Regions from separate parts of the Staphylococcus agnetis genome, predicted to be linked through region 2. Evidence: riboswitches for the same ligand, from Rfam matches in the RefSeq annotation. Region 2 holds a riboswitch; each other region holds the start of a gene.
The links. Region 2 has a riboswitch for S-adenosylmethionine ahead of GJE18_RS09495 (Na+/H+ antiporter NhaC family protein). Riboswitches for the same ligand answer to the same signal wherever they lie in the genome.
Positions count from the first base shown of each region.

Region 1: linked by a shared signal. The riboswitch ahead of metK (methionine adenosyltransferase) and the one ahead of GJE18_RS09495 (Na+/H+ antiporter NhaC family protein) in region 2 are both predicted to bind S-adenosylmethionine.
Region 3: linked by a shared signal. The riboswitch ahead of GJE18_RS08630 (M20 family metallopeptidase) and the one ahead of GJE18_RS09495 (Na+/H+ antiporter NhaC family protein) in region 2 are both predicted to bind S-adenosylmethionine.

Region 1 is NZ_CP045927.1:1,388,837-1,399,075, reverse strand. Features, by position in the region: gene GJE18_RS06915 (alpha/beta hydrolase family protein) at 1-785, shown strand, start outside; gene ytkD (RNA deprotection pyrophosphohydrolase) at 1-19, shown strand, start outside; gene pckA (phosphoenolpyruvate carboxykinase (ATP)) at 810-2,390, opposite strand; SAM riboswitch class I at 2,604-2,717, shown strand; gene metK (methionine adenosyltransferase) at 2,822-4,021, shown strand; gene GJE18_RS06900 (nuclease-related domain-containing protein) at 4,110-5,018, shown strand; gene GJE18_RS06895 (aldo/keto reductase) at 5,232-6,068, shown strand; gene crcB (fluoride efflux transporter CrcB) at 6,253-6,618, opposite strand; gene crcB (fluoride efflux transporter CrcB) at 6,615-6,980, opposite strand; gene GJE18_RS06880 (hypothetical protein) at 7,001-7,303, opposite strand; gene GJE18_RS06875 (transaldolase) at 7,457-8,167, shown strand; gene GJE18_RS06870 (hypothetical protein) at 8,261-8,710, shown strand; gene GJE18_RS06860 (sigma-70 family RNA polymerase sigma factor) at 9,143-9,604, opposite strand; gene GJE18_RS06855 (hypothetical protein) at 9,805-10,029, shown strand; gene sagB (peptidoglycan release complex glucosaminidase SagB) at 10,193-10,239, shown strand, end outside.
Region 2 is NZ_CP045927.1:1,839,973-1,850,211, reverse strand. Features, by position in the region: gene hutU (urocanate hydratase) at 1-765, shown strand, start outside; gene hutI (imidazolonepropionase) at 765-2,000, shown strand; gene GJE18_RS09500 (amidohydrolase) at 2,227-3,354, shown strand; SAM riboswitch class I at 3,407-3,503, shown strand; gene GJE18_RS09495 (Na+/H+ antiporter NhaC family protein) at 3,596-4,894, shown strand; gene GJE18_RS09490 (SRPBCC family protein) at 5,153-5,662, shown strand; gene GJE18_RS09485 (hypothetical protein) at 5,820-6,350, opposite strand; gene GJE18_RS09480 (bile acid:sodium symporter family protein) at 6,531-7,493, shown strand; gene GJE18_RS09475 (hypothetical protein) at 7,816-8,085, shown strand; gene GJE18_RS09470 (VOC family protein) at 8,148-8,975, shown strand; gene GJE18_RS09465 (HAD-IA family hydrolase) at 9,041-9,685, shown strand; gene GJE18_RS09460 (hypothetical protein) at 9,682-9,873, shown strand; gene GJE18_RS09455 (hypothetical protein) at 9,926-10,108, opposite strand; gene GJE18_RS09450 (hypothetical protein) at 10,111-10,239, opposite strand, start outside.
Region 3 is NZ_CP045927.1:1,686,854-1,697,092, reverse strand. Features, by position in the region: gene nhaC (Na+/H+ antiporter NhaC) at 1-751, shown strand, start outside; gene GJE18_RS08655 (thiol-disulfide oxidoreductase DCC family protein) at 864-1,289, shown strand; gene deoD (purine-nucleoside phosphorylase) at 1,417-2,127, opposite strand; gene GJE18_RS08645 (pyrimidine-nucleoside phosphorylase) at 2,333-3,634, shown strand; gene GJE18_RS08640 (DoxX family protein) at 3,644-3,997, shown strand; gene GJE18_RS08635 (S-ribosylhomocysteine lyase) at 4,382-4,852, opposite strand; SAM riboswitch class I at 5,082-5,192, shown strand; gene GJE18_RS08630 (M20 family metallopeptidase) at 5,284-6,468, shown strand; gene ldmS (L-aspartate--L-methionine ligase LdmS) at 6,469-7,650, shown strand; gene GJE18_RS08620 (DUF2750 domain-containing protein) at 7,806-8,477, shown strand; gene coaW (type II pantothenate kinase) at 8,559-9,356, opposite strand; gene GJE18_RS08610 (VOC family protein) at 9,464-9,832, shown strand; gene GJE18_RS08605 (BCCT family transporter) at 9,944-10,239, opposite strand, start outside.

The DNA.
Region 1 (10,239 bases), 450 kb from region 2:
TGGATTTTACGACACGTAAGTTAATGCCTGCAGATATTCAAACACATGTTGTTGAAGAATTGTCTTATTACGTAGATGGTTTAATTGTAAAAGGGTTATGCCTCACACCCAAAAAATGTGTGAAACGTATTATTGTCTATTTAAGAGGTGGAAAAGGACAAGTGGGGCGTGTTCGTTTAGCGCGGTTGCTGCAATTTATTCAGCCCCATACACTCGTATTTGCGCCTTATTATAGAGGGAATAACGGCAGTGAAGGACGAGATGAATTCGCCGGCGAAGATTTAAATGATGTCGAGGTGGCAACAAGGATTTTAAAATCTCAATATCCGAAAGCTTATATCCATTTTATAGGTTTTTCGCGAGGTGGTATTCAAGGTTTATTAACTTTTCAACGTATTCCTGTGCATAGCTATATCATTTGGGGTGGTGTAAGTGACCTAAAATTAATGTTTGAAGAACGCGTAGATTTAAGAGACATGTTAAAGCGCATGATAGGTCATCCTCAAAAAGCAATAAAAGCATATGAAGCCCGGGATGCCTTAAAATTCATCGAGAAATCATCACCACCTGTACTCATTATTCATGGAGGCAAGGATCACCAAGTGGGGATTAAGCATGCCTATGTGTTAGAAGCACGACTTCAACAAAAAGATGTGATGTTCGACACATTGTATCAATTAGAAGAGGGACACGTCCCTAAGCCTAAAGCGATGCAAAAAGTTTTAGCATATATACAATCTTGGATGGAGACGATTGAAGAGAATAAAAAAAGCTGTGGTACATGAAAATCATGTATCACAGCTTTTGATTTATCCTTTAAAGCCACCAGTTTGTTCTAGATGTTGAGTATCTTCACCGAATTTTTTGAAGTTTTCTTTAAAACGCTCAACTAATTCTTTTGCTTGCGTAGTATAGGCTTCTTTATCTGTCCATGCATTGATTGGTTGTAAAATTGTGGTAGGTACATCTTCAACCGCTTTTGGAATATTTAATCCGAAAATATGATCTTTTTCAAACTCAGCATTTTTTAGTTTGCCACTAATAGCGTCATTCACCATTTTACGTGTATGGCGTAGTTCGATACGATTTCCGATACCATATTTACCACCAGTCCAACCTGTATTCACTAAATATACATCCACATCATGTTTGTCAATTAAATCACCAAGTAAATCCGCGTATACTTTAGCATTTAACGGTAGGAATGGAGCGCCAAAACATGTTGAGAATGAGGGTTGAGGTTCTGTAATACCACGTTCTGTCCCTGCAAGTTTTGATGTAAATCCACTTAAGAAATGATACATCGCTTGATCTTTGGTTAATTTAGAAATTGGAGGTAACACGCCAAATGCATCTGCAGTCAAGAAAATGATGGTATTTGGATGAGATGCTTTAGATGGTACGACAATGTTGTCGATGTGATGAATTGGATATGCAGCACGTGTATTTTCAGTGAGTTTATTGTCATCAAAATCCACATAACCATGTTCATCTACAACGCAATTTTCTAAAACAGTACCATATCGAATGGCATTAAAAATTTGGGGTTCTTTTTCTTCTGACAGATGAATGGCTTTTGCGTAACAGCCACCTTCAATATTAAAGACACCATTTTCATTCCATCCATGTTCATCATCACCGATTAATTTACGATTTGGATCAGCGGATAAAGTGGTTTTACCTGTACCAGATAATCCAAAGAATAATGCAACATCACCTTTATTACCTACATTAGCCGAGCAGTGCATACTCATAATGTTTTGTTCTGGTAATAAATAATTCATCACAGAGAAAATAGATTTTTTCATTTCGCCTGCATATTCCGTGCCCCCGATTAAAACCGTTTTATGCTTAAACGAAATGATTACAAAGGTTTCTGAACGAATGCCATCTTTTTCTGGATTTGCTTTGAATGTAGGTGCAGAAATAATCGTAAAATCAGCTTTTATTTTTGCAGCCTCTTCTTTAGAGTTTGGTTTGATAAATAAATTTTGTGCAAATAAGTTATGCCACGCAAACTCATTGACGACTGTTAAATCGAGCTGTGAATCTTTATCACTACCTGCATAACCATTGAAAACAAATATCTCATCTTTACTGTCCAAATAATCAATCACTTGATAGTATAAGTTTAAAAACTTTTCCTCTGAAATAGGTTGATTAATTGTGCCCCAATCAATATCATCTTTTACTTGAGGATTGTCTACAATATATTTATCTTTTGGAGAACGTCCAGTATAAACGCCCGTTTTTGCATTGATGGCCCCGAGTTCTGTTAATTCAGCTTCGTCTCGTTTTAATATTTTGTTATAAAGTTCTGTTGTTGTAAGTTGAAAATGAGATGAAGGCTTGTCTTTTAAAGCGTCAATTGCTTGTGTGTCAAACGACATGATTTTATCCCTCCAATAGTTGTTTCGGCAATGTAAGCCTTTACAATTCAAGAGTATAACACATTGATTTCATAATCCATACCAAAATTAGGTAATTTGGAGAGAAAAATAGTAAAATAATTAGGTTGTTAAATCGCTTTTATATTTGTGTAACATAAGACGAAACTGAATTGACACTATTAAAAAATTTATGTAATATAGGACTAACGGATTCTCTTATCCTGAGTGGTGGAGGGACATGGACCCAATGAAACCCAGCAACCTCTTCTTTCAATAGAAGAAAGGTGCCAAACCGTTTGCAGACATATATAGTCTGAACGATAAGAGCGAATGGACGTTAAAGGCCTTCTCTCTATTTTATAGTGTGAAAGGCTTTTTTTATTGGCTCAGTCACAGAGAGAACTTCGTAATAAAATTTAAAGGAGCTTAATATGACTTACAATAGACGCTTATTTACTTCAGAATCAGTTACTGAAGGACATCCAGATAAAATTGCCGATCAAATTTCTGATGCGATTTTAGATGAAATTTTGAAAGGTGACCCTAATGCGCGTGTAGCATGTGAAACGACTGTTACGACGGGGATGGCGTTAATCGCTGGTGAAATCACAACATGTACATATGTAGATATTCCTAAAGTTGTGCGCGAAACGGTTAAAGAAATCGGCTATACGCGTGCAAAATATGGTTATGACTACAAAACAATGTCAGTGCTTACAGCAATCGATGAACAATCGCCAGATATCGCACAAGGTGTGGATCGCGCTTTAGAATATCGTGAAGATAATCAAGATGAGGTTCTAAATACGGGTGCTGGCGATCAAGGATTAATGTTTGGTTATGCCACTAACGAAACAGATACATTTATGCCATTACCAATTGATTTGTCTCATAAATTGTCTAAACGCTTAACAACGGTGCGTAAAGATGGTACGTTAAGTTATTTAAGACCAGACGGTAAAGTTCAAGTTACTGTTGAATATGATGAAAACAATCAACCAAAACGTATTGATACTATCGTTATTTCATCACAACATCATGAAGATATTGAATTAAAAGATATTCAAGATGATTTAAAGAAACATGTGATTTATCCTACAGTAGATAAAAAGTTAATCGATGAGGATACAAAGTTCTTTATCAATCCTACAGGCCGTTTTGTTATCGGTGGTCCTCAAGGGGATGCAGGTCTTACAGGGCGCAAGATTATCGTTGATACTTACGGCGGTTATGCGCGCCATGGTGGCGGTGCATTTTCGGGTAAAGATCCGACAAAAGTAGACCGTTCTGCTGCGTATGCTGCACGCTATGTAGCTAAAAACATTGTCGCTGCAGGCCTAGCAGATAAATGTGAAGTCCAAATTGCATATGCAATTGGTGTCGCGCAGCCTGTATCTATTTCAATCGACACGTTTGGGACAGGCAAAGTTTCAGAAAGTATCCTCATTGAAGCGGTAAGACAAAACTTTGATTTACGACCTGCTGGGATTATTAAAATGTTAGACTTACAACGTCCTATTTACAAACAAACTGCTGCATATGGTCATTTTGGACGCAATGATATTAATGTTCCATGGGAAAAAACGGATAAGATCGATATTCTTAAACAATCAGTAGAAGCATTAAAATAAAGTTTTCTTAATTAAGATTCGCGATTTGATTCGCTTTTTTATATAATGATGATAATAAAGCAAATGAAGAAAAGGTAGGTAATTGTTCATGTCACAATTAGATCCCATTCAAATTGGGTTAATCGTTGCGAGTGCCCTCGCACTTTTGTTTCTAATCATGTTTCTCTTTGCCTTGCGCAGTAAGAAAAAAGTGAAAGAAACGTATTCGAATCAGTTTCAATCTAAAGAAGAAAAATTAAATCATGAGCATAAGGAAGCTCTTGAAAAAGCACGTATTGAAAAGAAAAAATCAGATACGCGTCATAAAGAGCAATATGACTCTATGTTGTCATCAAAAAATCGTGAAATCGATGCATTAAAATTATTCTCAAAAAATGATAGTGAATATATTACTGATATGCGCTTATTGGGAATTAGAGAACGTCTAGTTAAAGAAAAGCGTATTCGTCCTGAAGATATGCATATCATGGCGAATATCTTTATGCCAACTAACACTTTAGAAGACATTACGCGAATTAGTCATCTTGTATTGACACGTACAGGTCTCTATATTATTGATTCAGAATTGTTAAAAGGACATGTATACCAGGGTGTCAGTCAAAATCAATTTAAAGACAATCCTATGATGGAACACGTATTTAAAACGTTAAATTTAGATGGACAATCTCCTCAAACGATTGTACTTGATCAAAATGAAGAGAGACAAGCGCTTTCAGTAGTAGATTATACGTCTCAACTTGAATCAATTGAAAAGCTGGCAACGACATTGCAACAAAAGCTAAACCTTAAATATGCGCCAACAGCAATTCTTTATTTTAATCCAAGACATGATGGTGACATCACTATTTCAAATTATGCTTCACAAAGTGGAACTAAAGTATTAGTCGGACCTGCACAACTTGATGAGTTCTTTAATAAGTTTGTTTTCCACGGACGCATTCAATATGATGTGAATGATTTGCAAGCAATTATGGACGAAATTGAATCATTTAATTAGATTGTGCAGTCGCCTTTCTAGTTTAATTTCAATGTATGTTAAATCAATTAAATAATAGGCTAGGCGAAAGAGTAGGGCATTAAGTGTCCTACTCTTATTTTGATTCTACTGTTACAAGTGTAGGTCATGTGTTTTATTAAGAATAAGACAAAAAAATTTACGTATGTTTTAACCTTCGTTATGATTAATTTAAATAAAGAAAGGGTGAAGATGATGAATAATGTAACATTTTACAATGGTAATGAGATGCCTCAAATTGGATTAGGTGTTTTTCGAGTACAAAACGATGATACAGCCAAAGAAGCGGTTAAACATGCCATTTTGCATGGATATCGTAGTATTGATACCGCAATGATTTATAACAATGAAGAAAAAGTAGGAGAAGGCATTAAAGAAGCACTCGCTACATCTCATCTTCAGCGAGAGGATTTATTTATAACTTCTAAATTATGGTTACAAGATTACGGTCGTCACAACGTTGAAGCGGCTTATGAAAGATCTTTAAAGTCATTAGGTCTAGATTATTTAGATTTGTATTTGGTACATTGGCCAGGTCTAGATGACACAGTAATGATTGACACATGGAAGGGGATGGAAGACTTATACAAAGCGGGTAAAGTTAAAAATATTGGGGTCAGTAACTTTAATATTGAACATATGGATCAACTATTATCAGAAACTTCAATTAAACCCGTCATTAATCAAGTCGAATTTCATCCTTATTTAACACAAGAAAACTTAAAAGCGTACCTTGAAGCTCAAAATATTAGAATGGAATCTTGGTCTCCATTAATGAATGCGCAAATTTTATCTGATGATTCTGTACAAAGTATTGCAAAAGAAGTTCACAAATCTCCAGCTCAAGTGATTGTGAGATGGAATATACAACAAGGTGTTGTGACAATACCTAAATCTATTACGCCAACACGTATTGAGGAAAATATAAACGTTTTTGATTTTGAGTTATCACAAAAGCAAATGGATCAATTAAATGCTTTAAATCAAAATAAGCGTATAGGTCCTGACCCTTTAACTTTTAACGGAAAATAATCTCTTACAAACGACTAATGATAGACTTATGATTCGTAAAACAAGCCACCAACATTTATTTAGTCACATGTTGGTGGCTTTAAGTGTCTGTTATTAATATAGGTTGATGAATGATATACAATTACTCTATTATTGTTAAGTTGACTTAAATGCTTTTAAAGATTTCACGTTACATTAGAGATGTTTAGTTAAAAAAATATTGTGAAATTGCGTAACCAGCAATGACACACACTAAACAACCTATATATTGTAAAAAAAGTAAATGTATAACTTGAACCCATTTTTGTTGTTTGATAAGTGATGAAAGTTCAAGTTGTAAAGTAGAAAAAGTAGTGAAGCCACCGAGCACACCAACTGTAAGAAAAAGGGGTGAGTGACTTTCAGATATGAGCAATGGGCTTAATATACCAAACATAAAACAACCGGCTAAATTGATAAATAATGTGGCGATAGGAAAAGCGGTGAATTTCAATTTATTAAAGATGTTTGTCAATAAAGCGCGAAAAGTTGCCCCAAGTCCGCCTCCTAAGATGATGAGTAGGATGTTCATGAAACATCATCCCCTAACTTCAAACCTAAAATACAACAGACGATGCCTAATAAACTACTCAAGGTGAGGTATAAAAAGCCTGTAAACCATGCGTTGATTGAAATAAATGTGAATACCTCAAACTGAAATGTAGAAAATGTTGTTAGTGCGCCTAAACATCCTGTTGTAATCCCTTTTTTTAGATAAGTATGCGTTTCTAGAAAACGAAGCGAATACGTTGATAAAAATCCCATAAAAAAAGCGCCAAACATATTGGCAAGGAATGTGCCTATTGGTAAACCATGCCATAAAGGGAGAAAAGAGAGCATGTAGCGTATTAACGCGCCTAAAGCACCCCCTACAAAAATATATAAATACCCCATGATTAACCCCCTCTATGAGTTTAAATAATGCCGAATAAGTATAATGCTGATGCAATTTGAAATAATAAAACACAAAAAATAATCCATGGCATTATCTTCGCCGCACGGTGAATCCAACTTTTGCTTTCAGGCAAATATTTAATAGATTTGTCAGCAAATATAATAGTGAAGACAAGAATGAGTGCATTAACAAATACACTAACGATAATAATTTTTACGATACTATTAAAATGCACATGTAAAAGTGGATTGAATGCATTACAATATAAACTAAGTAGCAAAAATAATACACTTAAATAAAAATATTTCTTTGATTTTGACATGCGTGTGCCTCCTTATCGTTTAATATCATATCATATTATATTTTATTTTCTTAAAAAAATGGATATTATCATCATCTGCAAGCGTAAATATAGCATTTCTATCCTAAAAAATGATATAACATTAATATCAACTTATACATCTAGGAGGACATTATGAAAAAATTAAATGTACAAGTATTTGCCGATGGTGCAGATATCAATCAAATGAAACAAGCGTATCAAAATAAAGAAGTAGACGGATTTACGACGAATCCAAGCTTAATGGCAAAAGCGGGTGTTAAAGATTACACGCAGTTTGCTAAAGAAGTTGTAGAGGCAATTCCTGATGCTTCTGTATCATTCGAAGTATTTGGAGATGATATGGAAACGATGGAAAAAGAAGCTGAAATCATTCAACAATTCGGTGAGAATATTTTCGTCAAGATACCTATTGTCAACACAAAAGGTGAATCTATGTTACCTTTAATTGAAAAGTTATCTGCTAAAGGTGTAAAGCTCAATGTGACAGCAGTTTACACAATTGAACAAGTAAAAGCAATTACTGATGCAGTTACTGAAGGTGTTGAAACATATGTATCAGTTTTTGCAGGGCGAATCGCTGACACGGGTGTAGATCCATTACCATTAATGAAAGAATCTGTAGAAGTGACACATAGTAAGCAAGGTGTTCAATTACTATGGGCAAGTTGTCGTGAATTATTTAATGTGATTCAAGCAGATGAAATTGGTGCAGATATTATTACGTGCCCTGGTGATGTGGTTAAGAAAATTTCAAATATCGGTAGAGATATTGATGAATTATCTGTTGATACTGTTAAAGGATTTGCTAAAGATATTCAAAGCTCGGGATTAAGTATTTTATAATCGAATCGTTTTGAAAAATAGAGACTCAAACACTTCGATATTTTACGAAGGTTTGAGTCTTTTTAAATAATAAAAAAGACAAAGGAGTGCATCATGGGACAAAAAACGTTTAAAACTAAAATTGAAAAACAATTATGGTTTTTGAATAAAAAAGAACGTAGCATTTTACATTCAGAGTTAGAATCTCTTAATGCAGCGACTTTTAAAGCTCAATACCGTACACAAAATCAATTTGTCATCTCGTTTTTATCAAGGCATGTATACAATAATCAACCGAAGTCACAATTATATTTATTGACCACATTATTAGGTTTAATGATTGCAAATACATTGCTACTTGGAATTTTGATTACAGGTTTATTATTGTCTTTATCGTCTATTAAATATTTTATAACACCCACAGCAACTCTAGGCTTAAATAACGTCATCTTGATATTTATATCAAGTATTATCATGATTGTAATTGCTGTAGTTTTTATAAAGCCTGTCAACGGCTATTTAACTAAGCGTTTAATTGACTTTAAACTAAATAGATTGACTTAGAATTAATTGACCTAAAAATAAACTTTCTTTCCATTTTTTTGAACAAAATGTGATAGATTGTTCAACAACCAAGTGTTGGTTATTATTAAAAATAATGCGAGTACGCTCTTGTATTGATGACATCCCGATGACTTGTGTCATATTGATATAGACTTGATATGTGGAACGTTTTGCGAACAAGGGGCAAAGAATCAGTTCAGGAGTAATGAAAATCGGTATATATTGGCCGATGTTTAACATTTCTGATGATAACTTTATTTGAGTGGAATAATGTTTGTGGTGGTTTTGGAGTAACGATTTTAAAAATGCGGTCATTGTTAGCGAAGAGTGAAGATTAAAGTGTTTGAACTGTATATTGAGCTGGTGTGTCATGGCGCAAGATGTTTCGAAATATAGAAGGGTATTAAACTGTGTCATTAAAGAAATCCTTTCTTAATTATAATCTAACTGTGCTTTTAAAATGGCATGAGTTTGTTTTTTATAGTTTTTAACTGAACTCAGTGAGCAATGCATCATTTCGTGGATTTCTTTTTGGGTAAAACCGCTGAGGTGAAGGTTTAACCATTTGGCTTGCTTGGAAGATAATTGATGTGTGATTAAGGATAATTGCAGGGGAATATGTGCAGATTGTACTGTGGTGGTAAGATTGTCGATATCACAGGTTAAAGGTATTCGCATCTCTTTTCTTATAAGATCTAAAAGGTAATAATGAAGTTTCGTGCGTATATAACGATGAAAATCGCTTGAACGCGACATATCAAAATGAACTTGCAATTCCCATAGTCGTATTAAAAGCATCTGAAAAATCTCATCATAATTATAAGATATATAGTACCTTTTTAGTAGGTAATGTAAAAATTTTTCATATTTTAAGTATAAAGCGTCAAAATTCATTAAATAAACTCCTAAAATATAGATTGACCGGTCATATATAGTCATATCGGTTTAAAATGATTGAGGCACGTGCATTTTTATGATATTTTTAGATTAAATTCAACACTAAAACAATGGTTATGTTAAATTTTTGATATAAAGCGTTATGTTTGTCCGTTTTACGACGTCATTTTATTAAAAAAGACAAAGTGGAGGAATCTATGGACTACGAACATTTAAACTTAGAACATTTCTTTGCACGCAATGATGATTTAGATGTCATTCGTGATCGCGCTAATTTCGTTATGATTAATAATATGACGAAAGAAATGATGTATCGTGATGGTGATATAGAAGGTGCGATTGATTTGACGAAGTACTATTATAAAAATCGCTCTCAAGCAGCAAGTTTTATTATGATGGATTATAAACCACACGAAAAGTAATGAATTTCTTTACATATTCATTACTTTTCTTTTATGAATTCATGACAAGATGTAACTTCAATTGTGTTCGTTCGCTATTGGTGGTAAAATTTGTATTCAAGCGTGAACGTTTAAAAGATGAATGATTTATTCCATTGAAACAACATAATGAAGAGGTGTGTTTATGAGAAAGCACAAACAAGGTTCATTGATTTCTGTAATCGTGTTACT
Region 2 (10,239 bases):
GCCATGTTGCAATTTCAAGAACAAGGTGCCATAGCGTTTGATTACGGCAATAACATTCGTCAAGTCGCTTTCGACCAAGGGTTAAAAGACGCATTCAACTTTCCTGGTTTTGTGCCCGCATATATTCGTCCATTGTTCTGTGAGGGTAAAGGACCGTTCCGTTTTGCAGCTTTATCTGGAGACCCTAAAGACATTGAACGTGCGGATCAACTCATGCGTGAGTTATTCCCTGAAGATGAAAAATTAATGCGTTGGCTCGATATGGCAAGTGAGAAAATTGCGTTTCAAGGATTGCCATCTAGAATCGCATGGCTCGGTTATGGCGACCGTGCAAAAATGGGTCTCGCATTAAATGATCTGGTACGTAAAGGTGAAATATCTGCGCCAATTGTAATTGGACGAGATCACTTAGACTCAGGTTCAGTCGCTTCACCCAACCGTGAAACAGAAGCGATGAAAGATGGTTCAGATGCGGTAGGTGACTGGGCAATTTTAAATGCGCTTGTGAATACTGCGGCAGGCGGTTCATGGATTTCTGTACATCATGGTGGCGGTGTAGGTATGGGTTATTCACTTCACGCAGGTATGGTTGTCGTTGCTGATGGGTCTGAGCGTGCAGAACGTCGTTTAAAACGAGTATTAACGACAGATCCGGGTATGGGTGTGGTAAGACACGCGGATGCAGGCTATGACATTGCGATTGATACTGCCAAAGATAAGGGTGTAGATATTCCAATGATAACAGGTAAAGGTGATGACAAATAATGAATGATTTAATAATCCAAAACATTAAACAATTAATTTTACCCAAATCAACAGAACGTCCTTTAAAAGGTGCAGACTTAGATGAACTGAACATCGTAGAAAATGGAACAGTGGTTGTTAAAGACGGCAAAGTTGTTTATTCGGGACCTTATACAAACGATTTTGAAGCAAAAGAAACAATTGATGCGACAGGCAAAGTGGTGTCACCAGCTTTAGTAGATGCGCACACGCACCTCGTACATGGAGGGTCACGTGAACATGAAATGTCTTTAAAACGTCAAGGCGTGTCTTATCTTGAGATATTAGAACAAGGCGGGGGCATCCTTTCAACAGTAAAAGCAACACGTCAAACGAGTGAAGATGATTTATTCAAAAAGGCAGAACATGATTTACTTACAATGATGCACCATGGTGTATTAGCGGTTGAAAGTAAAAGTGGCTATGGTTTAGATAAAGAAAATGAATTGAAACAACTTAAAGTATCACGTCGCTTACAAGACAAATATAATTTGGATATGCGTCATACGTTTTTAGGCCCTCATGCAGTACCCAAAGATGCATCATCGAATGAAGCATTTTTAGAAGACATGATTGCCTTGCTTCCTGAAGTAAAGGCCTATGCCGATTTTGCAGACATTTTTTGTGAAACAGGTGTATTCACTATTGAAGAATCTAAACGTTACATGGAAGCCGCTAAAAAAGAAGGCTTTAAAGTTAAAATTCATGCCGATGAAATTGATCCTCTAGGTGGATTAGGACTCGCGATTGATCAACAAGCCATTTCAGCAGATCATCTCGTAGCATCAAGCGATACTGATAAAGCAAAATTGAGTGACTCAGATACGGTAGCGGTACTATTGCCTGGAACAACCTTTTACTTAGGCAAAAATGATTATGCTGATGCACGAGGTATGATTGAAAACAATGGTGCCATAGCGATTGCAACGGATTTTAATCCCGGAAGTTGCGTAACAAATAATCTTCAAATGGTAATGGCTATTGCGGCGTTGAAATTAAAATTATCACCGAATGAAATTTGGAATGCAGTTACAGTGAACGCAGCGAAAGCGATAGATGTGGATGCAGGCACTATTAATAAAGGGGATAAAGCAAATATTGTGATATGGCATGCGCCAAATCATGAATATATTCCATATCATTATGGTATTAATCATGTTGAAAAAGTAATAAAAGATGGTAAAGTAATCATCAATCATGACATTGCACTAGCTTAAATTTGATAAAATACATTGATATATGACGTTCTTGAAATTTATTTCTGAATAAATTTTGAGAACGTTTTGTATTAGAATGAGGCATGCTTGATGATAATGAGGATATATGGAAATTTTATTGAAAATAAGATGCTGTATACGAGATAATATGACTATTCATTCAAAACGTGTTAATAACATCTCAGCGTTTTAGGTCATTGTTAAATAATCAATAAGGGGGAGTTCTATGTCTTATCGGTTTGATCAAATGGTCTCATGGAGACGTCACTTTCATATGTATCCCGAGCGTTCTAATGAAGAGTTTCAAACAACTAAAAGATTAAAAGCGATATTACGAGATATGGATGTGTCAATTTTGGATGTTCCACTTCAAACAGGTTTGATTGCAGAAGTAGGGCAAGGTGATTCAATGATTGCGATACGGTCTGATATTGACGCACTTCCAATCCATGAACAAGCGACTGTTGCATTTAAATCGCGTACTGAGGGCGTGATGCATGCGTGCGGTCATGATATTCATATGGCGAGTGTACTTGGCACAGTGGAACGACTTAAAACGATGGAATCTAAATTAAATGGTCGTGTGCGTATCATCTTTCAAGCTTCTGAAGAACTCGGGTTTGGTGCAAACCGTGTAGTGGAAACAGGTGTCTTAAATGGTGCAAAAGCCATCTTAGGATTTCATAATGATCCAACTTTAAAAGTAGGTCAGTGGCGCTCTAAAATTGGAATCATGACATCAAATGTTGATCGCTTTAAAATTATCGTTCATGCTAAAGGAGCCCATGCGGCCATGCCGCAAGATGCTAAAGATCCGAGTATCATCGTGGCACAATTGATTCAAAGTTTTCAAAGTATTGTGAGTCGTAATATTGCTCCCTACGAGGAAGCAGTGGTAACTATTGGTCAAATTCACAGTGGACAGACATGGAATGTCATTCCTGATCATGCAATCGTAGAGGGAACTGTACGTACATTTGACCATGACACACAGCTTAAAGTTGAAACACGTATGAAACAAATTTGCAAAGGTGTTGCTACACAATTTGACACTAAGATTGATTTAGAGTATCTCAAAATAACTAAAGCTGTTAATAATGAAGAGGCGCTCCATAAGCTCGCAGTTCAAGCCGCTAAAGAAGCGGGCTATGATGTTGCGGAGTTGGTGCGTCCACTGACAATAGGAGAAGATTTTTCGGGTTATCAGGCGATAGCACCAAGTTATTTTGCTATGATAGGCTCCGAAAGTGACTATCCTTTACATCATCCGTTATATCAACCAGATGAACGTATTTTTGAAAATGTCACAGACTATTTCGTAAATGCCATTCAACTCATTTTGAAATCATCATAGAGATTGACGAATTACAAAATTTCATGTAAAGTTTAACAGTAAAATTAAATACTTCATATCAAGAGAAGTGGAGGGACTGGCCCTTTGAAACTTCGGCAACATGGTCATGCGTGTGCCAATTCCAGAAGCTTTGAGGCTGAAGATAAGAAGTTCGGGAAACGATATCAGGTCAAGCCCTAATAGTATGTATGCGCATGATGTACTATTAGAGTTTGACCTTAATTTTTGTGAGGAGAAAAAAATGTCTACAGATTTTAAAGATAAAATGAATGGTTGGGCTTTACTACCTTTAGTTGTATTTATTTGTATATTTTTAGGCGCAGGTATAATTACGAAAGATTTTACATTTATGCCACTCAATGTAGCAGCAATTATTGGTGTAATTATGGCGCTATTGATGAACCGAAAAGAAAATTTTGCGCACAAAGTTGAAGTGTTCGCAAAAAGTGCTGGTCATCCTAATATTATTTTAATGATGTTTATTTTTATATTAGCAGGTGCTTTTTCTAAAACTGCTGAAAAAATGGGCGGTGTTGAATCTATTGTCAATTTTGGATTGTCGATGATTCCACAAAATTTATTGATAGTAGGGTTGTTTATTATTTGTATGTTTGTTTCGATATCGATGGGAACATCGGTTGGAACAGTGGCAGCGATAGCGCCTGTAGGATTTGGGTTGAGTCAAGCGACAGACATTCCAGCTGCATTAGCGATGGCTACTGTGGTAGGTGGTGCGATGTTTGGCGATAATTTATCGATGATTTCTGATACGACCATTGCGGCAGTGAGAACGCAACGTACACAAATGGCAGATAAATTTAAAGTGAATTTTCGTATCGTTTTACCGGGTGCGATGATTACAATCATCATTTTATGGGTACTTACACTCGGTAACCACGTTAATCATGGACAAAGTTATGATTACAATTTTATTAAAATCATCCCTTATTTACTTGTATTGATATTAGCTTTAATAGGCATTAATGTCGTGCTCGTATTGTTAGGTGGGATTTTACTATCTGGAATAATTGGCATTGCTGACGGTTCGTTTAATTTAGCAGGGTTTTTAAAAGCTGCTTCAGAAGGTATAGTGGGGATGGAAGATATTGCAATCATCGCGCTCTTAATTGGTGGAATGATAGGACTTGTTGAGCATAATGGTGGGATTAATTGGCTATTGCACAAAGTGAAAAGTAAAATTAAATCACGTAGAGGCGCAGAATTTGGTATTGCAAGTCTCGTAAGTGTGGCGGACATTTCTACTGCAAATAATACGATTTCTATTATTATGTCAGGTCCATTAGCGAAAGATATCGCTGATGAATATGAAATCGATCGACGTAAATCGGCCAGCATTTTAGATATTTTTGGTAGTGCATGGCAAGGTTTTATCCCTTATAGCCCACAGCTGATTGCAGCAGCAGGTGTTGCGGGTATTTCACCTGTGATGTTAGTCCCATATTCTATTTATCCAGTAATGTTAGCTTTATGTGGGATTGTAGCCATCATCTTTAACTTACCAAGACTTAAAAGCAAATAGTATGTATATAAATGGCTAAAGGGTATAATGAAGGAATATAGTGAGATTGCAACGATAACAGTTCATAGTGCAGTGATAATGGTACACCTTCTATTAGATGAGAAGATAGTGTCACTCAATCTCTAGATGGGAGACTTTTAAGCACGATACAATGTTTATAATACTATGATGCTTACACATTTTAGTAAGATATGGTAATGAATCATAAATAGGATGTTTAATGATAGAGAAAAAGGTTTTAAAGTGAGGAGAATCGCCATGAATAATACGCATAATGAACGGGTCGAAGTTAAAATAGTTCGATTATTAAAAACTTCACCTGAGTTTGCTTATCAAGCTTGGACAGATCCTGAAATGTTGCGTCACTGGTTTATGACTACATCAAGATCGAATAAAACAATCGAAAGTGATGTGACAGAAGGGGGTCACTATTTAATTATTGACCAACGCCAAGGTAAAAAAATACGTGTAGAAGGTACTTATCAAACATTAATTCCAGGAGAACACCTTTGTTTAACGATTCAAATGCCTGATTTCAGTGATCAACAAGATGATATCAATGTGTACTTCGAAGAACGCAGTCCGGGCATTACACAAATGACATTTTTCTACAAAAGTGAAGTGCCTAAAGAAAGACGTTTAACGCAACTTGAATATAAACAAAAAAAGAAAGAATATCATGATAGTACTGTACACGGTTTTGAAAATATGTTTGATACGATGCAGCGGTATATTGAAGAACAAACACTCAATGAATCAGGGCAGTAGCCTCGAGTTCAACATAAAACCTGCAAAATTCTGGAGAATGAATTTTGCAGGTTTTAAAAATTTTAAAGTCAATGCTTGATCGTGATTACCATCGTGTATTTAAAAAGATTCATCATTGGCAAATCGTCTATATTATTTAATTTAAAGCTCAAAACTTTTATGAGATACGCGTAATATGAGATTGTGGATGTGACGGCGCGTATGCTTGATAGATATCAATATGGTGACACGCTAATAGACTTAACATTGTGCCTGCTTCTTCAAGTGTTGATGTTAAAGTTAAAATATTTTTACGTATAGTATATTTTAATTGTAGCGTTGTACCATGGTGAAGAATATCAATGACTTTATCTTTAATAAATGGGTCTGTTAAGCCATCAATGTAAAATTCAAAACGACGCTCTGTCAATGCGAGTTGATCAAAAGGTATCAATTCTTGTTCAAATTTTGAACGAATCACTTGATAAATAACATAGTGATGGAATCCTAAAAAGCTCAGCAAATAGGGCAATGTCTGTTTTTGAATATGTACACGAAGTACATACGTTTTCTGAGTCTTAATAAATTCGTGTTGAAGTGGAGAAGGTAGATTCACATGTTTTAACAATTGACTTAATTGAGCTCGATGTTTGCGTCGATTTAACTCAGAGATATGAAGGGTATAGCTTTCTAATTTATCAATAAGCATGACATTTCCTCTTTTTAAATGTGATTTATTAAATCTATTGTATCATTCTAAATTTCAAAAAGCATTAGGACTAAAGACGTAAACATTTCGCATTCCTATTTTATTTACATAAATAGTGTTGTCATTCGTTATTCATTGTGTTAATATTCTGAATATTAAAATAATAACGAGGTGACAACAATGCTACGACAAATTGGACAATTTGCTTCAAAAACATTTTTATTATGGATGTTGCTAACAAGTTTTATTGGATTTGTTTTGCCATCTGCATTTACTACTTTTACACCATGGATACCCTATCTTTTAGGTATCGTCATGTTAGGGATGGGGTTATCCATTCGATTAGAAGATTTTAAAATTGTATTTAAATACCCTAAACCTGTCATTATTGGTGTGGTGTTACAATACACAATTATGCCATTACTTGCTTATTTCATTGTAAAACTATTTCAGTTACCACCTGAAGTAGCCATTGGTGTCTTACTCGTTGGATGTTGCCCTGGTGGAACTTCAAGTAACGTTATCAGTTACTTAGCGAAAGCCAATGTCGCTTTATCGGTTGCAGTCACTTCTGTATCTACGATATTATCTCCATTTGTTACACCATCACTGATGTTTTTAATGGCACATCAATGGATGGATGTCTCATTTATGAGTATGTTTGAATCTGTATCTAAAATTGTATTGATCCCAATCATCGTAGGATTGGTTATTCAAAGACTTTTTTATAAAGTTGCTGAGAAAACAGATGATATTTTACCTTTAATCTCTGTCATAGCGATATCGGTGATTTTAGGGACGGTTGTTGCAAGTAGTAAAACATTAATTGTAGAAACAGGTTTACTCATTTTTGCCGTCGTTATTTTACACAATGTTTTAGGGTATGTGATCGGTTATACGTTATCAGCGCTGTTTAAATTGAATTATGAAGATAAAAAAACGTTGTCTATTGAGGTTGGCATGCAAAATTCAAGTTTAGCTGCTTCGTTAGCTACGGTACATTTCAATCCTTTAGCAGCAGTACCGGGAGCGGTGTTTAGTTTTGTTCATTGTATTACAGGGCCAACGCTTGCACGTTATTGGTCGTCACGTTTTGATAAGCAACAAAAAATCATCAAACCCTTAAAACAAACAAAAGTTTAAAACTCACATGGGCTTTCAGTTGCATTGCGAGTTAAAAAGGATTTGGACATAACGATTTTGTATATCTCAAAACTCAACTAAACAAGATATGCCCCAATAAAGTGGACACTTAAAAAGTGAAAACTTTATTGGGGTGTTTGTATGAGAAATGAAAACATGACTTTGATTGCTTCCAGAAAAGCGAGGTGTTAAGAACAAAAAATTAAAACAATTTGTTTTTCACCACCGTTCATTTCGGGCTTCTTTACATTTGAATTAGGTTGTGCGAAAATATTTTTAAATTAATAGTAAATTTTATTAAAACGTGAAAGGGTTTGAGAATATGGTGACTAAAATATTACAAAACTATTTTATTACCTTCACGCTTTTCATTACGATGATGATGCTTTCAGTAGGATTTGTGAACCAATATGATAATGGCGTTGCGTTATTAATCGTATTAACGTTTGTTATTACGTTATTTAATTTTTTGATTGAAACATGCTTGCTTAAATCTCAGTTATCGATGCGTAAAATTCGCTTGTTTCAAACCATTGCATTTCCTTGTTCAATTATTTTGATAGGACTCGTATGTTTCGTGATGTTAATGTAAAATCATAGCGTGAAAAGGATATAAAAAGTATACTATGGTTGAAGATGAAAGGAGTGAGTCGTTTGTCTAAAATTATAGGTCACCATCATATATCCATGTACACAAAAAATATCACACGTAACAAAGCGTTTTATTTAGACGTATTAGGACTCGATTTAATTAAAGAAACCGTTAATCAAGATAATGAAACCATGCCGCATATTTTTTATGGTAATGCTAGCGGTGATCCAGGAACGTTATTAACTTTTTTTGAAATTCCATTAGCTGGAACAGTGTATAAAGGCACGAATATGATTGCGCGTATAGGACTCTTAGTACAGGATCGTAACATGTTAGATTTATTTGAGGTTAAATTAGAAAAACATGGTATATCAACACAACGTGGAATATATTTACATCAAGATGCGCTTTATTTCGATGATCCAGAAACGCTATCTTTCGTCATGATAGCAAATGAAGGTTACAAGTTACCGGCGCATTGGCATATAACTAATGAAGAAACTTCGACTACGGCTGAAACGATTTTGGGTATGGGGCCAATCGAAATACACGTGGAAGATATCGCATCAACAGCTCATTATCTCACGGAACATTTAGGGTATCGTAAACGTGAAGGTTTTGAAGAGACTGTTTATACACTCAATGAGAAAGGGTTTTATAGTGATATTGTATTAATACAACAAGATGGTCCTCAAGTGAGACCTGGAAAAGGGTATGTGCATCATTACGCCTTTGCAATAAAAAAAGCGGATATGCCTACGATATTGGACATACATGACCACTTACCTTATCAACATTCAGGTGTAATCAATCGACAATGGTTTGAATCGTTGTATTATAGACAAAATTTTATCACTTATGAATTTGCGACAGTAGAGCCTGGATTTTAGTGAGACGTGAATCATAGGTTGAGATTTGCTACACTGAATGTAAATGGTTTTCAAGGAGGCACAACATGTATCGAGCAGTCATTTTTGATTTTGATGGTACGATTATAGATACAGAACAACATCTTTATGAAGTGATCAATACACATTTAATTGAAGCTAACGCGTCACCGGTAACATTGGACTTTTATAGAGCAAATATCGGGGGACGCGCGCTTGCTTTACATCAACATTTAATTGATGTTTTTGGTGAGCAAAAAGTTAGAGAGATTTATAAAGCGCATCATAGTCATGCAGGTCAACTACCACTGAGACCGGGGATTCAAACGTTAATGGAACAGCTTCACGCACGACACATTCCAATGGCCATTGCTACAAGCAGTGCACGTGCTGATATTGAACCTTTAGTAGAAGAACTGGGTATCCAACCGTATATCAGTGTGATAAAAGGAAGAGAAGATGTATCAGATGTGAAGCCTGATCCGGAGTTGTATTTAAGCGCTGTGCAAGCGTTGAATTTTAGTCCGACATATTGTTTAGCGATTGAAGATTCGGTTAATGGGGCAACAGCGGCAGCTACAGCTGGTTTAGATGTCATCGTGAATACCAATCCTATGACAGAAGTGAGTGATTTTTCCCAAATCACGTTATTGGATAAAGATATTCACTTATCAAAAATTATAGAACGTTATTTTCAAGGTGGCTTAAAATGAGTGTTGAAATGATTTTATTCTTTATTGTTGCGCCACTTATCATTGTTTTTGGGAACTTAGTGCTCGCCTCTAAATTTCAACGTCATATACCAATGCAAGTGCACGTCACTTCATGTTTGATAGGGCTAATTCTATATGCCATAGGTGCAACATTAGCATATTACTTCTTATTACAAGGGAAAATATAAAAATAGCCTTCAAAAGTCGTAGATATTACGATTTTTGAAGGCTTTCATATATTTAAGTTAAAAGAACAAGTGCAGTGATTACAAGTACAAGTAAGATTGCATCTACACCAACCATTAATGCATAGCGTGTCGATGGTGTATGTTGTTGTTTACTTTTATATAACATATATATATTCGGAATAAAACTGAGTAAAAGTATGACAATGATTAAAATGCCAATTGTTTGTGTGGACATCATCAATTTCTCCTTTTAAACCATCCAATGAAATAGCCAATAAGTAATGCAAGTAGCAAGCCAATAGCAAAGCCAGCAAGTGGAAACTGAATCATATTTCCTATTAATAGGCCTAAAATTAAACAAATGAT
Region 3 (10,239 bases), 150 kb from region 2:
TGATAATATTATGAATGCGATAGACAATGCATTTATTATTTCACCTTGGTTGCTTGTAGTGCCACTAATAGTCATTATTATTGTTGCTTTAAAAGTGCCGGCATTACCTGCGATTGTAGTCGGTATCATTCTAGGTTTTTTTGTACAAATTTTTGTACAAGGTGATTCTATGGTGACTGCGGTTACAGCATTACAAACTGGTTATGAAATCGATTCAGGCAACAAAACAATTGATGAGTTATTCAACCGTGGTGGTTTAGAATCCATGTTCTATACGATATCATTAACACTTGTCGCCATGACATTTGGTGGTTTATTAGAGTACTCAGGTATGTTAAAAGCTTTAATTAGCGTAATTTTAAAAGTCGCTAAAAACACGGGGTCATTGATCGCTTCGGTAATTGTTTCTTGTTTTGGCACAAACCTTACATGTTCAGAACAATACATCTCAATTATCGTTCCGTCACGCATGTATGTTTCCACATTTATCGATAAAGGATTACACCCTAAAAATCTTTCGCGTGCACTAGAAGACGGTGGGACACTCACATCTGTTTTTGTTCCTTGGAATACGTGTGGCGTCTTTATCGCTTCAACGTTAAGTGTGTCTGTTGTTGAGTATGCACCATTTGCTATATTAAATTTTATCGTTCCAATCATTTCGATTCTATATGGATTTATTGGCTTTAAAATTATTAAATTATCTAAAGATGAACAAGCCTATTTTAAACAGCAAGAATCGCTAGCATAAATATAACTTAACGTAAGCTTAAGATTAATATACATAGAGGCGTTTTGTTTTTAAAACTGATTCAATGACTTTACAATTAAATATATAAATAGTCCATTGAGGGGGGATACAAGTGCCTATCGTATATTATGATGATCGTTGTATTTATTGTTACAATTATGTCATTTGGTTAATTCGACATGGTTTACCGAGAAATTATCAATTTGTGCCATTAAAAAGCGAGGCTGGTGAACAGCTACAACAAGTGCATCCAGAAGTGTTAAGCTATAATAGTGTGATTTTACAAGAAGGATCATCCTTGTATTTTCAATCTACAGCAATTATCAAACTTATTTATCAATTAAAACAATTTAAATGGTTAGCCCTGAGCGTTTGGCTGATTCCAAAGCCAATTCGTAATTTCGGTTACCATCTATTCGCTGAAAATCGTAACCATATGTGGCGAACGACTTGGGCTAAAGTTCGTGAGTCTGAAAGAAGCTATTTTATTGGTGAACAATATGTCGATGTGAAAGGGCTAGCCAAGCATTCAAATTAAAATGTAAAAGCACCGCGCGTGTATAATAAGTTGAATGCTAAACGTATAAGGATAAAAATAATAGCCTTCAAAGTTCATTTGAAAATGAATTTTGAAGGCTTTTTCATGTATACGCTTTAGTTTTTAATTATTCTGCGATTTCTAATGCAACTTCCATCATTTGTGTAAATGAATTTTGGCGTTCTTCTGCAGTAGTGGCTTCATCTCTTAATAGGTGGTCACTAACAGTGAAAATACCAAGTGCTTTTTTACCTGCTTTAATGGCATTTAAATATAAGCCAGCTGATTCCATTTCGACACCTAAAATACCCATGTCAATCCATTTTTGATTGAAGTTTTCATTCGCATTATAGAATGTATCAGAAGATAAAATGTTACCTACATGTGTCGTAGCACCAATTTTATCTGCCACTTCTTTCGCTTTAACAATTAAATCAAAGTCAGCAAGTGGGGCAAAGTTACCAGGGAACTGGAACTGATCTACATAATTAGAATTTGTTGAAGCCCCTTGACCGATAATAATGTCATATAGGTTTACGTGTTCTTGCATTGCGCCACATGAACCAATACGAATAATTGTATCAACATCAAAGAAATTGTAGAGTTCATAAGAATAAATACCAATACTTGGAATACCCATACCAGAACCCATAACCGATACTTCTTTACCTTTATAAGTTCCTGTGTAACCAAACATGTTACGTACGTCGTTAAATTGCTCAACATTTTCTAAGAAATTTTCAGCTATAAATTTCGCACGTAGTGGATCACCTGGCATTAAAACAGTTTTGGCTATTTTTTTACCATTAGGTTGAATATGTGGTGTGCCTTTAGTCATTGAAAGCAACTCCTTTTATTTTTATTAATTTTATCCTATTAAACATAACAGATTGCAGCCTAAATGTCGATGATTGCAATGTTTGTCAGACCCGTGACAGTCAATGTTTTCTTCTTTAAATTGGCATGTCTTTAATTTATAGAATGGAATATATCGTGTATAATAAATATGGAATATATCATAATAAAGAGAAGAGGGATTTACCATGAGAATGGTGGATATGATTTCTAAAAAACGTGATGGACATGCCTTAACGTCTGAGGAAATTAAGTTTATTATTGACGGTTACACAAAAGGGGAAATTCCGGATTATCAAATGTCGAGTTTAGCAATGGCAATTTATTTCCAAGATATGACAGATGAAGAACGCGCCGCATTAACGATGGCAATGGTAGAATCAGGAGATCAAATTGATTTATCTGATATTGAAGGTGTTAAAGTTGATAAACATTCTACAGGTGGTGTCGGTGATACAACGACACTTGTATTGGCACCACTTGTTGCTGCTTTAGACATTCCTGTAGCGAAGATGAGTGGTCGTGGGTTAGGTCATACTGGTGGTACAATTGACAAATTAGAAGCTGTTGAGGGTTTCCACGTTGAAATATCTGAAGCTGAATTTATCAAACTTGTAAATGAAGCTAAAATTGCTGTTATTGGCCAAACAGGTAATTTAACACCAGCGGATAAAAAGATTTATGCATTGCGTGATGTAACTGGAACTGTCAACTCTATTCCGTTAATAGCGTCATCCATAATGAGTAAAAAAATTGCTGCGGGTGCAGATGCGATTGTACTTGATGTTAAAACAGGTAACGGTGCGTTTATGCAAACGGTAGAAGATGCCGAAGCGCTCGCCCATGCAATGGTTAAAATTGGAAATCAAGTAGGTCGTCAAACGATGGCGATTATTTCAGATATGAACCAACCATTAGGTTTGGGCATTGGGAATGCCCTAGAACTTAAAGAAGCCATTGATACACTTAAAGGAGAAGGTCCTGAAGATTTAACAGAACTCGTACTTACATTAGGTGCACAAATGGTCGTGTTAGCTAAAAAAGCTGAAACTTTAGAAGAAGCGCGCGTAAAATTACAAGAAGTGATTGATAACGGTGCTGCGATTGAAAAATTCAAAACGTTCTTAAGTAATCAGGGTGGAGATGCCTCTGTTGTAGATGATCCATCAAAATTGCCAACAGCGCAATATACATTTGAATTACCAGCGAAAACGTCAGGTGTTGTTTCTGAAATGGTAGCAAATGAAATTGGTATAGCATCAATGATGTTAGGTGCAGGGCGTCAAACTAAAGAAGATGACATTGATTTAGCTGTCGGACTGGTACTTCATAAAAAAATTGGTGATAAAGTTGAAGAGGGAGAATCTTTACTCACAATTCATGCTAATCAAGAAGATGTTGAAGCGGTTAAACAAAAATTATATGACAATATTACAATTTCTGATTCTGCAGAAACGCCAAAATTGATTTATAAAGTAATTACGGAGTAGTGATTGATTATGAAGCGATTTCAACGCGTTGTATTTGGCATTTTATTTGTGTTCATAGGGATTTTACACTTTGCGCGTGAAACGACATTTCGCAAAATTGTACCCCATTATTTACCATTCCGTAAAGCGGCGGTCCTCATTACTGGTGTGTGCGAAATCGTTTTTGGAATTGGCTTATTCATACGTCGTCCGAGTTATGTATTTAAACATATCATGATTGCTTTTTTATGGGCTGTACTACCCGCAAATATTTATATGGCTCGACATATCGACAAAATAGAAGGCCTCCAATTGCCAAAATCGTTATTATATCTTCGTATCCCGTTACAGTTTCAGTTAATGAAATGGATACGTCATTTATAATTAAGTGGATGAAACTCAAGTATTTCACATTTAATTGTTTCAACACTTTGCTTTTCTAGGTGTCTTACTTCATAATGGATGTTTGGTTTCAGATTGATGCCTCAGCAGTCTCGGTTAAGTAAGCAATCAAAGTAATGTTATCATTCTCTTACTTTTGCTCTTATAGATTAAATTAAGAAACATAAATGAATAACAGGCAACGAAGTTCTCATGTATGCATGAATTTTGTTGCCTGTTTTGTTATACAGGATTGTGATGTTTCAACCCTTATTTATATGATTTAATGAATTTTCGCTAAGGGAGATGCTTGTCTATTCTCCATGCACCGCACCTTAATCATTAAATAGGCTTTAAAAGAAAGTGACAAGTGAAATCAATATAAGATTATTTACCTTCTCCAAATACATCATGCCATTGATGACGCTTATCTAAAAATGCTTGCGCAATAGTTTTTGCTCCTTCAAGAGAATGGCTAGCTGCCCAACCACATTGTACTTCATTACACGCTGGGACCTCATTAGCATTTAAAACGTCATGAATCGTGTTTTCAATAATATTTAATACATCATCGTAATCTTTATGGTTAATAAATGACACATAAAAACCTGTTTGGCATCCCATTGGACTTAAATCTACGACTTTGTCTGAATGATTACGAATATTTTCAGCCATTAAATGTTCGAGACTGTGTAAACCTGGCATGTCCATATGTTCTTTATTTGGCTGTTTGAAACGAATATCATACTTGTAAATGTCATCTCCATTTTCCCCTTGCATTTTACCTGCAAGGCGTACATATGGTGCAACTACTTTTGTGTGATCTAAATTAAAACTTTCTACGTTCATTTTTGGCATATTGACATCCTCCTTTATTATTTTCATTTTAACATAACTTTCATTGTATCAAAGGGGGATGCCTTTTCATTGAATGAAGGAATGAGACCGAACCTATTTATAAAGGGGGATGACGATGAGAATGATGCCTTAATTGGGTATGTGACATAACAGTGAGAAATTGTGTAAATAATAAAAATAGCATGACAAATCAGTCGATTTCCGATAAAATGAGTACTAATTAAATAACAATTTATCAAGAGTGGTGGAGGGAATTGGCCCTACGAAGCCCTGCAACCTCATCGAGTAACGATAAAGGTGCTAAATCCAACAATAGCATTTGACTATTGATAGATAAATGACATACAAATGGTTATCAACGTTTGATGTGCGTCTATTAATAGACTTACATCACGTATGATAACTTTTTGTTTTTGAAGGGAGAAATTACTTTGGTATCAGTAAGACAGCGCATTTTAGATTATATAGACAATCATCGCTTACATTATTTAGATATGAGTCACCAAATACATGATCGACCAGAATTAGGGAATGAGGAATTATTTGCGTCGCGTCTTTTAATAGACCAATTATCAACGCACGGTTTTAATATTGAAAAGGATATTGCAGGCCACTCAACAGGCTTTATCGCATCCTATGAGGCAAAAGAGCCGGGACCAACGATAGGGTTTTTGGCAGAGTATGATGCCTTGCCGGGATTAGGTCATGCGTGTGGACATAATATTATAGGGACCGCTAGTGTACTTGCAGGTATCGCGCTCAAACAAGTGATTGATGAACTAGGAGGCAGTGTCATTGTTTTTGGGTGTCCGGCTGAAGAAGGTGGCGAAAACGGTAGCGCAAAAGCATCTTACGTCAAAGAGGGGATTTTTGATGATGTGGATATTGCGCTGATGATTCATCCAGGAAACGACACGTATCCGACGATTCATACGCTTGCTGTAGATGTATTAGATATCCAGTTCTATGGCAAGAGTGCACATGCATCTGAAAATGCAGAAGATGCTAAGAATGCTTTAGATGCAATGCTCAGCTTTTTTAATGGTATAGCACAATTAAGACAACACATTCATAAATCAGAACGTGTCCATGGCGTCATTTTAGACGGTGGTAAAGCGGCGAATATCATTCCTGATTATACACATGCACGTTTTTATACACGTGCAACGACGAGGAAATCTCTCGATATATTAACAGAACGCGTGCATCAAATTGCAAAAGGCGCAGCCATTCAAACAGGTTGTAATTATGAGTTTGGACCGATTCAAAATGGGGTAAACGAATTTATCAAATCACCACAACTTGATGCTTTATTTGAACGTTATGCAACAGAATTAGGGGAAGAAGTCAGTCATGATGATTTTGGTTATGGTTCGACTGATACAGGTAATGTGAGCCATGTAGTGCCTACGATTCATCCACATATTAAAATAGGACCGCGTAGCTTAGTTGGTCACACACATCGATTTAGAGAAGCAGCAGCAAGCCCTATGGGAGATAAGGCGTTAATTAAAGGTGCGAAAATTATTGCATTAATGGGAGCAAGTATACTTCAAGATTATGATTTGTTAGCCACAATTCAAAAGGAACATCAATTATTAAGGGAGAAATTATAAATGACTGACCATCTACGTTTAAAATTGGGAGACTTATACGCTGATGATATCGTATATACATCACGTCCATCTTATATTTCTAATCCATGGTTAGAACCAGACGAGCATCAATCGAATTTTTTAACAGGACGAGAATTATTGATTGCTGATATGCCAGTCATTGTACATGAGGCCAGTGTTACTGATAAATTACAAATTTTGTTTAATTATGTGAATCAAACGATACCGAACAATATTTATACATTCAAAGATAAAGAAAGTTATGAACAGTTATTAAAACAACTTACTGAACAAGATCAAAAGCGCATTTATACACAGTATGTGCATGGTGAAGATTTAATACACCGTACACGCTATGCGATGAATAAGCAGATGTTTGTTGATTTAAATACTAAGGCAAGGATTCCTGAATGGACAGAAGGTAAATATCTACCTAAAAGAGAGGTGGTAGATATTGAGATGCTTCATCATGCTTTAGAACATTGGACACTACCTCTTGTTTTAAAACCTGGAGATGATTTACCTACTGCAGGTGGGTATGGCGTGATGATATGTTATAATCAATCAGATTTAGATGAAGCAGTAGCACGTATTGACAATGCGAAAGAAGCCACACAAACTATCATTATTGAACAATGTGTGGAAGCTAAAGAAAATTACTGTGTGCAATATGCCGTACACCCTGATAAAGGTATTGTTTACCTAGGGGCAGCCAAACAGTTAACGAATGCTTATGGATTTTATAATGGTAATACTAATGCTATACATGTACCTCAAGCAGTCATTGATGCAGGATTTGAAATTATGAAAATTGGTGGAGATAAAGGATTTATAGGTGTTGCGGGGTTTGATTTACTTGTTGATAAAGAAGAGGACATTTATGCGATTGATTTGAATTTTAGACAAAATGGTTCAACAAGTATGTTATTACTCGATCATTTATTAACTGGCAAACATCATAAATTTTATAGCTATGTGTCTAAAGCCGACAGACAAACGTTTTTTCAAGCGATTGAAAAATATGTTCGACAAGGCGTCCTTTATCCATTATCTTATTATGATGGTGATTATTATAAAACGCGTAATGTCAGTTCTCGATTTGCAGGCATTTGGCATGCGAACAGTCTTGAACAAATCGAGGCACTTGAGCAAGCCTTTCTTATAGAAGCAGGTTTAAAATAATCAATAGTAGCGTGTTTTTGTAACGAACTAAAATTGTTAGCGTATATGTTATCTGATATGAAAATACGCGATGGTTTCTATTTTTGTCACATTGACGAAATGTAGACAGTAGTTTATATTCAACGTAAAGAGCTCATTTAGAGAGGGAGAAAAAGATGTCGTATAAAAATGAACGTTTTTACAAAGATATTCTGACAAATGAGCAATTTTTTATCGCAGTAAAAGATAAAAAAATTGTGAAGCATTTGCATAATGGGAAACAATTATTTTGCTTTTGGACGAGGGAAAGTTTGGCAAAAGCATATCTCGAAAATCTAAATGTTGAATTTGATAAAATTAAGGCGATGGATATCGATCGTTTTACAACTTATGAACTTGACGATATGTTTGATGAAGAGGATGAAGCGGTTGTGAATGTGACGATTGATGCAGAAGGTCATGAAATTAAAATTTTATCGGCTTTTAATGATATTATGACTGATATTGATCGCTTACGCATTCGAGAATTTGTTGAAGATGTTTCTAAAACCGACACTGTATATGGTCTTACACGTAAAGGTACTAAGCAATTTATGGTCGTAAGTGATGAAAATGATAATTTTGAACAATCTCATTTCATGCCTGTTTGGAGTTTAAGCCAGCGAGCGAAGCGTGTTGCTGAAGAAGACTTCGAAACACTTGAACTTATTTACGTTGAAGGTGAAGTGTTTTCAGAATGGTTAGACGAATTGCGTGATGACAATCGTTACGTTGCAATAGACTTAAAACCAGGCGTCGTTGGTACCATTGTAAGTGCACAAAAATTAGCGAATGAATTAACATTTTAATAAAGTGAGATAACATATCTAAAAGTTTAGCCTTCAAAATTCATTTTTATTGAATTTTGAAGGCTATTAATATACGTTTCATTATAAATATAATGTACCGAGTGCGCCTGAAAATGCGCCATTATTTAAATAGTGAGGTGTAAAACCACGTAATATCGTATAATCCGTGACTACTTTTTGGAGTAATGGATTATTATGGAAAGATGAACCAATATAAACAACATCATGCGCTCCATGCTCTCTCGCGACATGAATGGATACGGTGGTAACACTTTCACCTACAACACCAATTAGTGAAGCTAATTTATCAGCAGGCGTAAATGTTTTGTCTAAATTTAATAAAACATGTCCAAAATTCGCCGCAGTCAGTTCACCAGAAATAGGTGGGGTATCATTTTTATAAATATGTTTCACTTTCAAATCTATGATGTCGCGATTTCCTTTTTGTGCTAGGTCTGTGAGTTGTGTGTAATCTTTGATTTCAGTTAATAAGTAACCTAATCCGCGTATCATACCGCCACCGGTACCAATACCACCTACACGTTGTTGACCTTGTGCATCGGCTAAATGAATAGATGTCCCTGTTCCAACATTAGTAAAAATATAGCGTTCTAATGCAATACCTTGTTCTTTTAAAAGAAGCTCAACACCTTTATCAGCAGCATCGAATTCAATAAATTGTTTAGCATCACAATGGAGTAAATCATTGAGTGCTTTCGCATTGCCACCTGTTATACAAATATTGGAACATGTTTGTTCATTTAACCAATTTGCTACGTTTTCTATATCCGTAGTGAGACGTGTTTCGTACGTACGCTGACCACCATTTTCAACTACAATTTTAATTAGCGTACCACCTGCGTCAATTCCGATTCGCATCGCTTGTTCACCTCAAAATTATTGTTTATCACCACTATATACTATATGATAATCACAAAAATACAAGTTTTAATTATAATTTTTAAAATGTCTAGGGGGATTCGTTTATGAAGTTAAGTCCATATATTTTAGTTGAAAATGTAAATGACGCTTTACATTTTTATCATGACACGTTTGGTGGGGAAAAGATCATTTTAAATGAACATCAAGGTAAAGTGTTACACGCGGAATTAAAAATTCAAGAAGATGTCGTTATCCATTTATCAGACACGTATGGTAAACCCGTGCAAAATGACGGCAATCAAATTTTACTCACGTTCGATCACCCAGGTACGCAACAACGTATTTTCGACGCTTTAAGTGTACAGGGGAACCCACACATGCCGTTAAATAAAACCTTCTTTAATGCTATTCATGGGCAAGTTAAAGATCGATATGGTGTGAACTGGTTGATGAATTGTTTTGTTCAAGAATAAACATTATTTATTCTTGAAATTGAAAAAAGCCTTCAAAATTCATTTCTAATGAACTTTGAAGGCCATTTTTTATCCAACATATCATTTTTCAAGTTACAATTGATAAATGATTTACATTTCGTTATCTCTTTCTCGTTCTTCAATTGTTCGAGAAAAGTCTTTCTCGTCATCTATATGTGTCATTTGGAAATGTTTCGTGTGTTCACGTCTTAAGGCGTTCATAAGTGCAAAAATCATAAGTAATAAAATTATGGAAAATGGGAGCCCAGTAACCACTGATGCTGTTTGTAAACTTGTTAAACCACCTGCGACAGTTAATGCTACAGAAATAGCACCAATAAGTATGCCCCAAACCATTTTATGTTTACGTTTAGGATTTTCAACGCCACCCGTTGCCATTCCAGAGA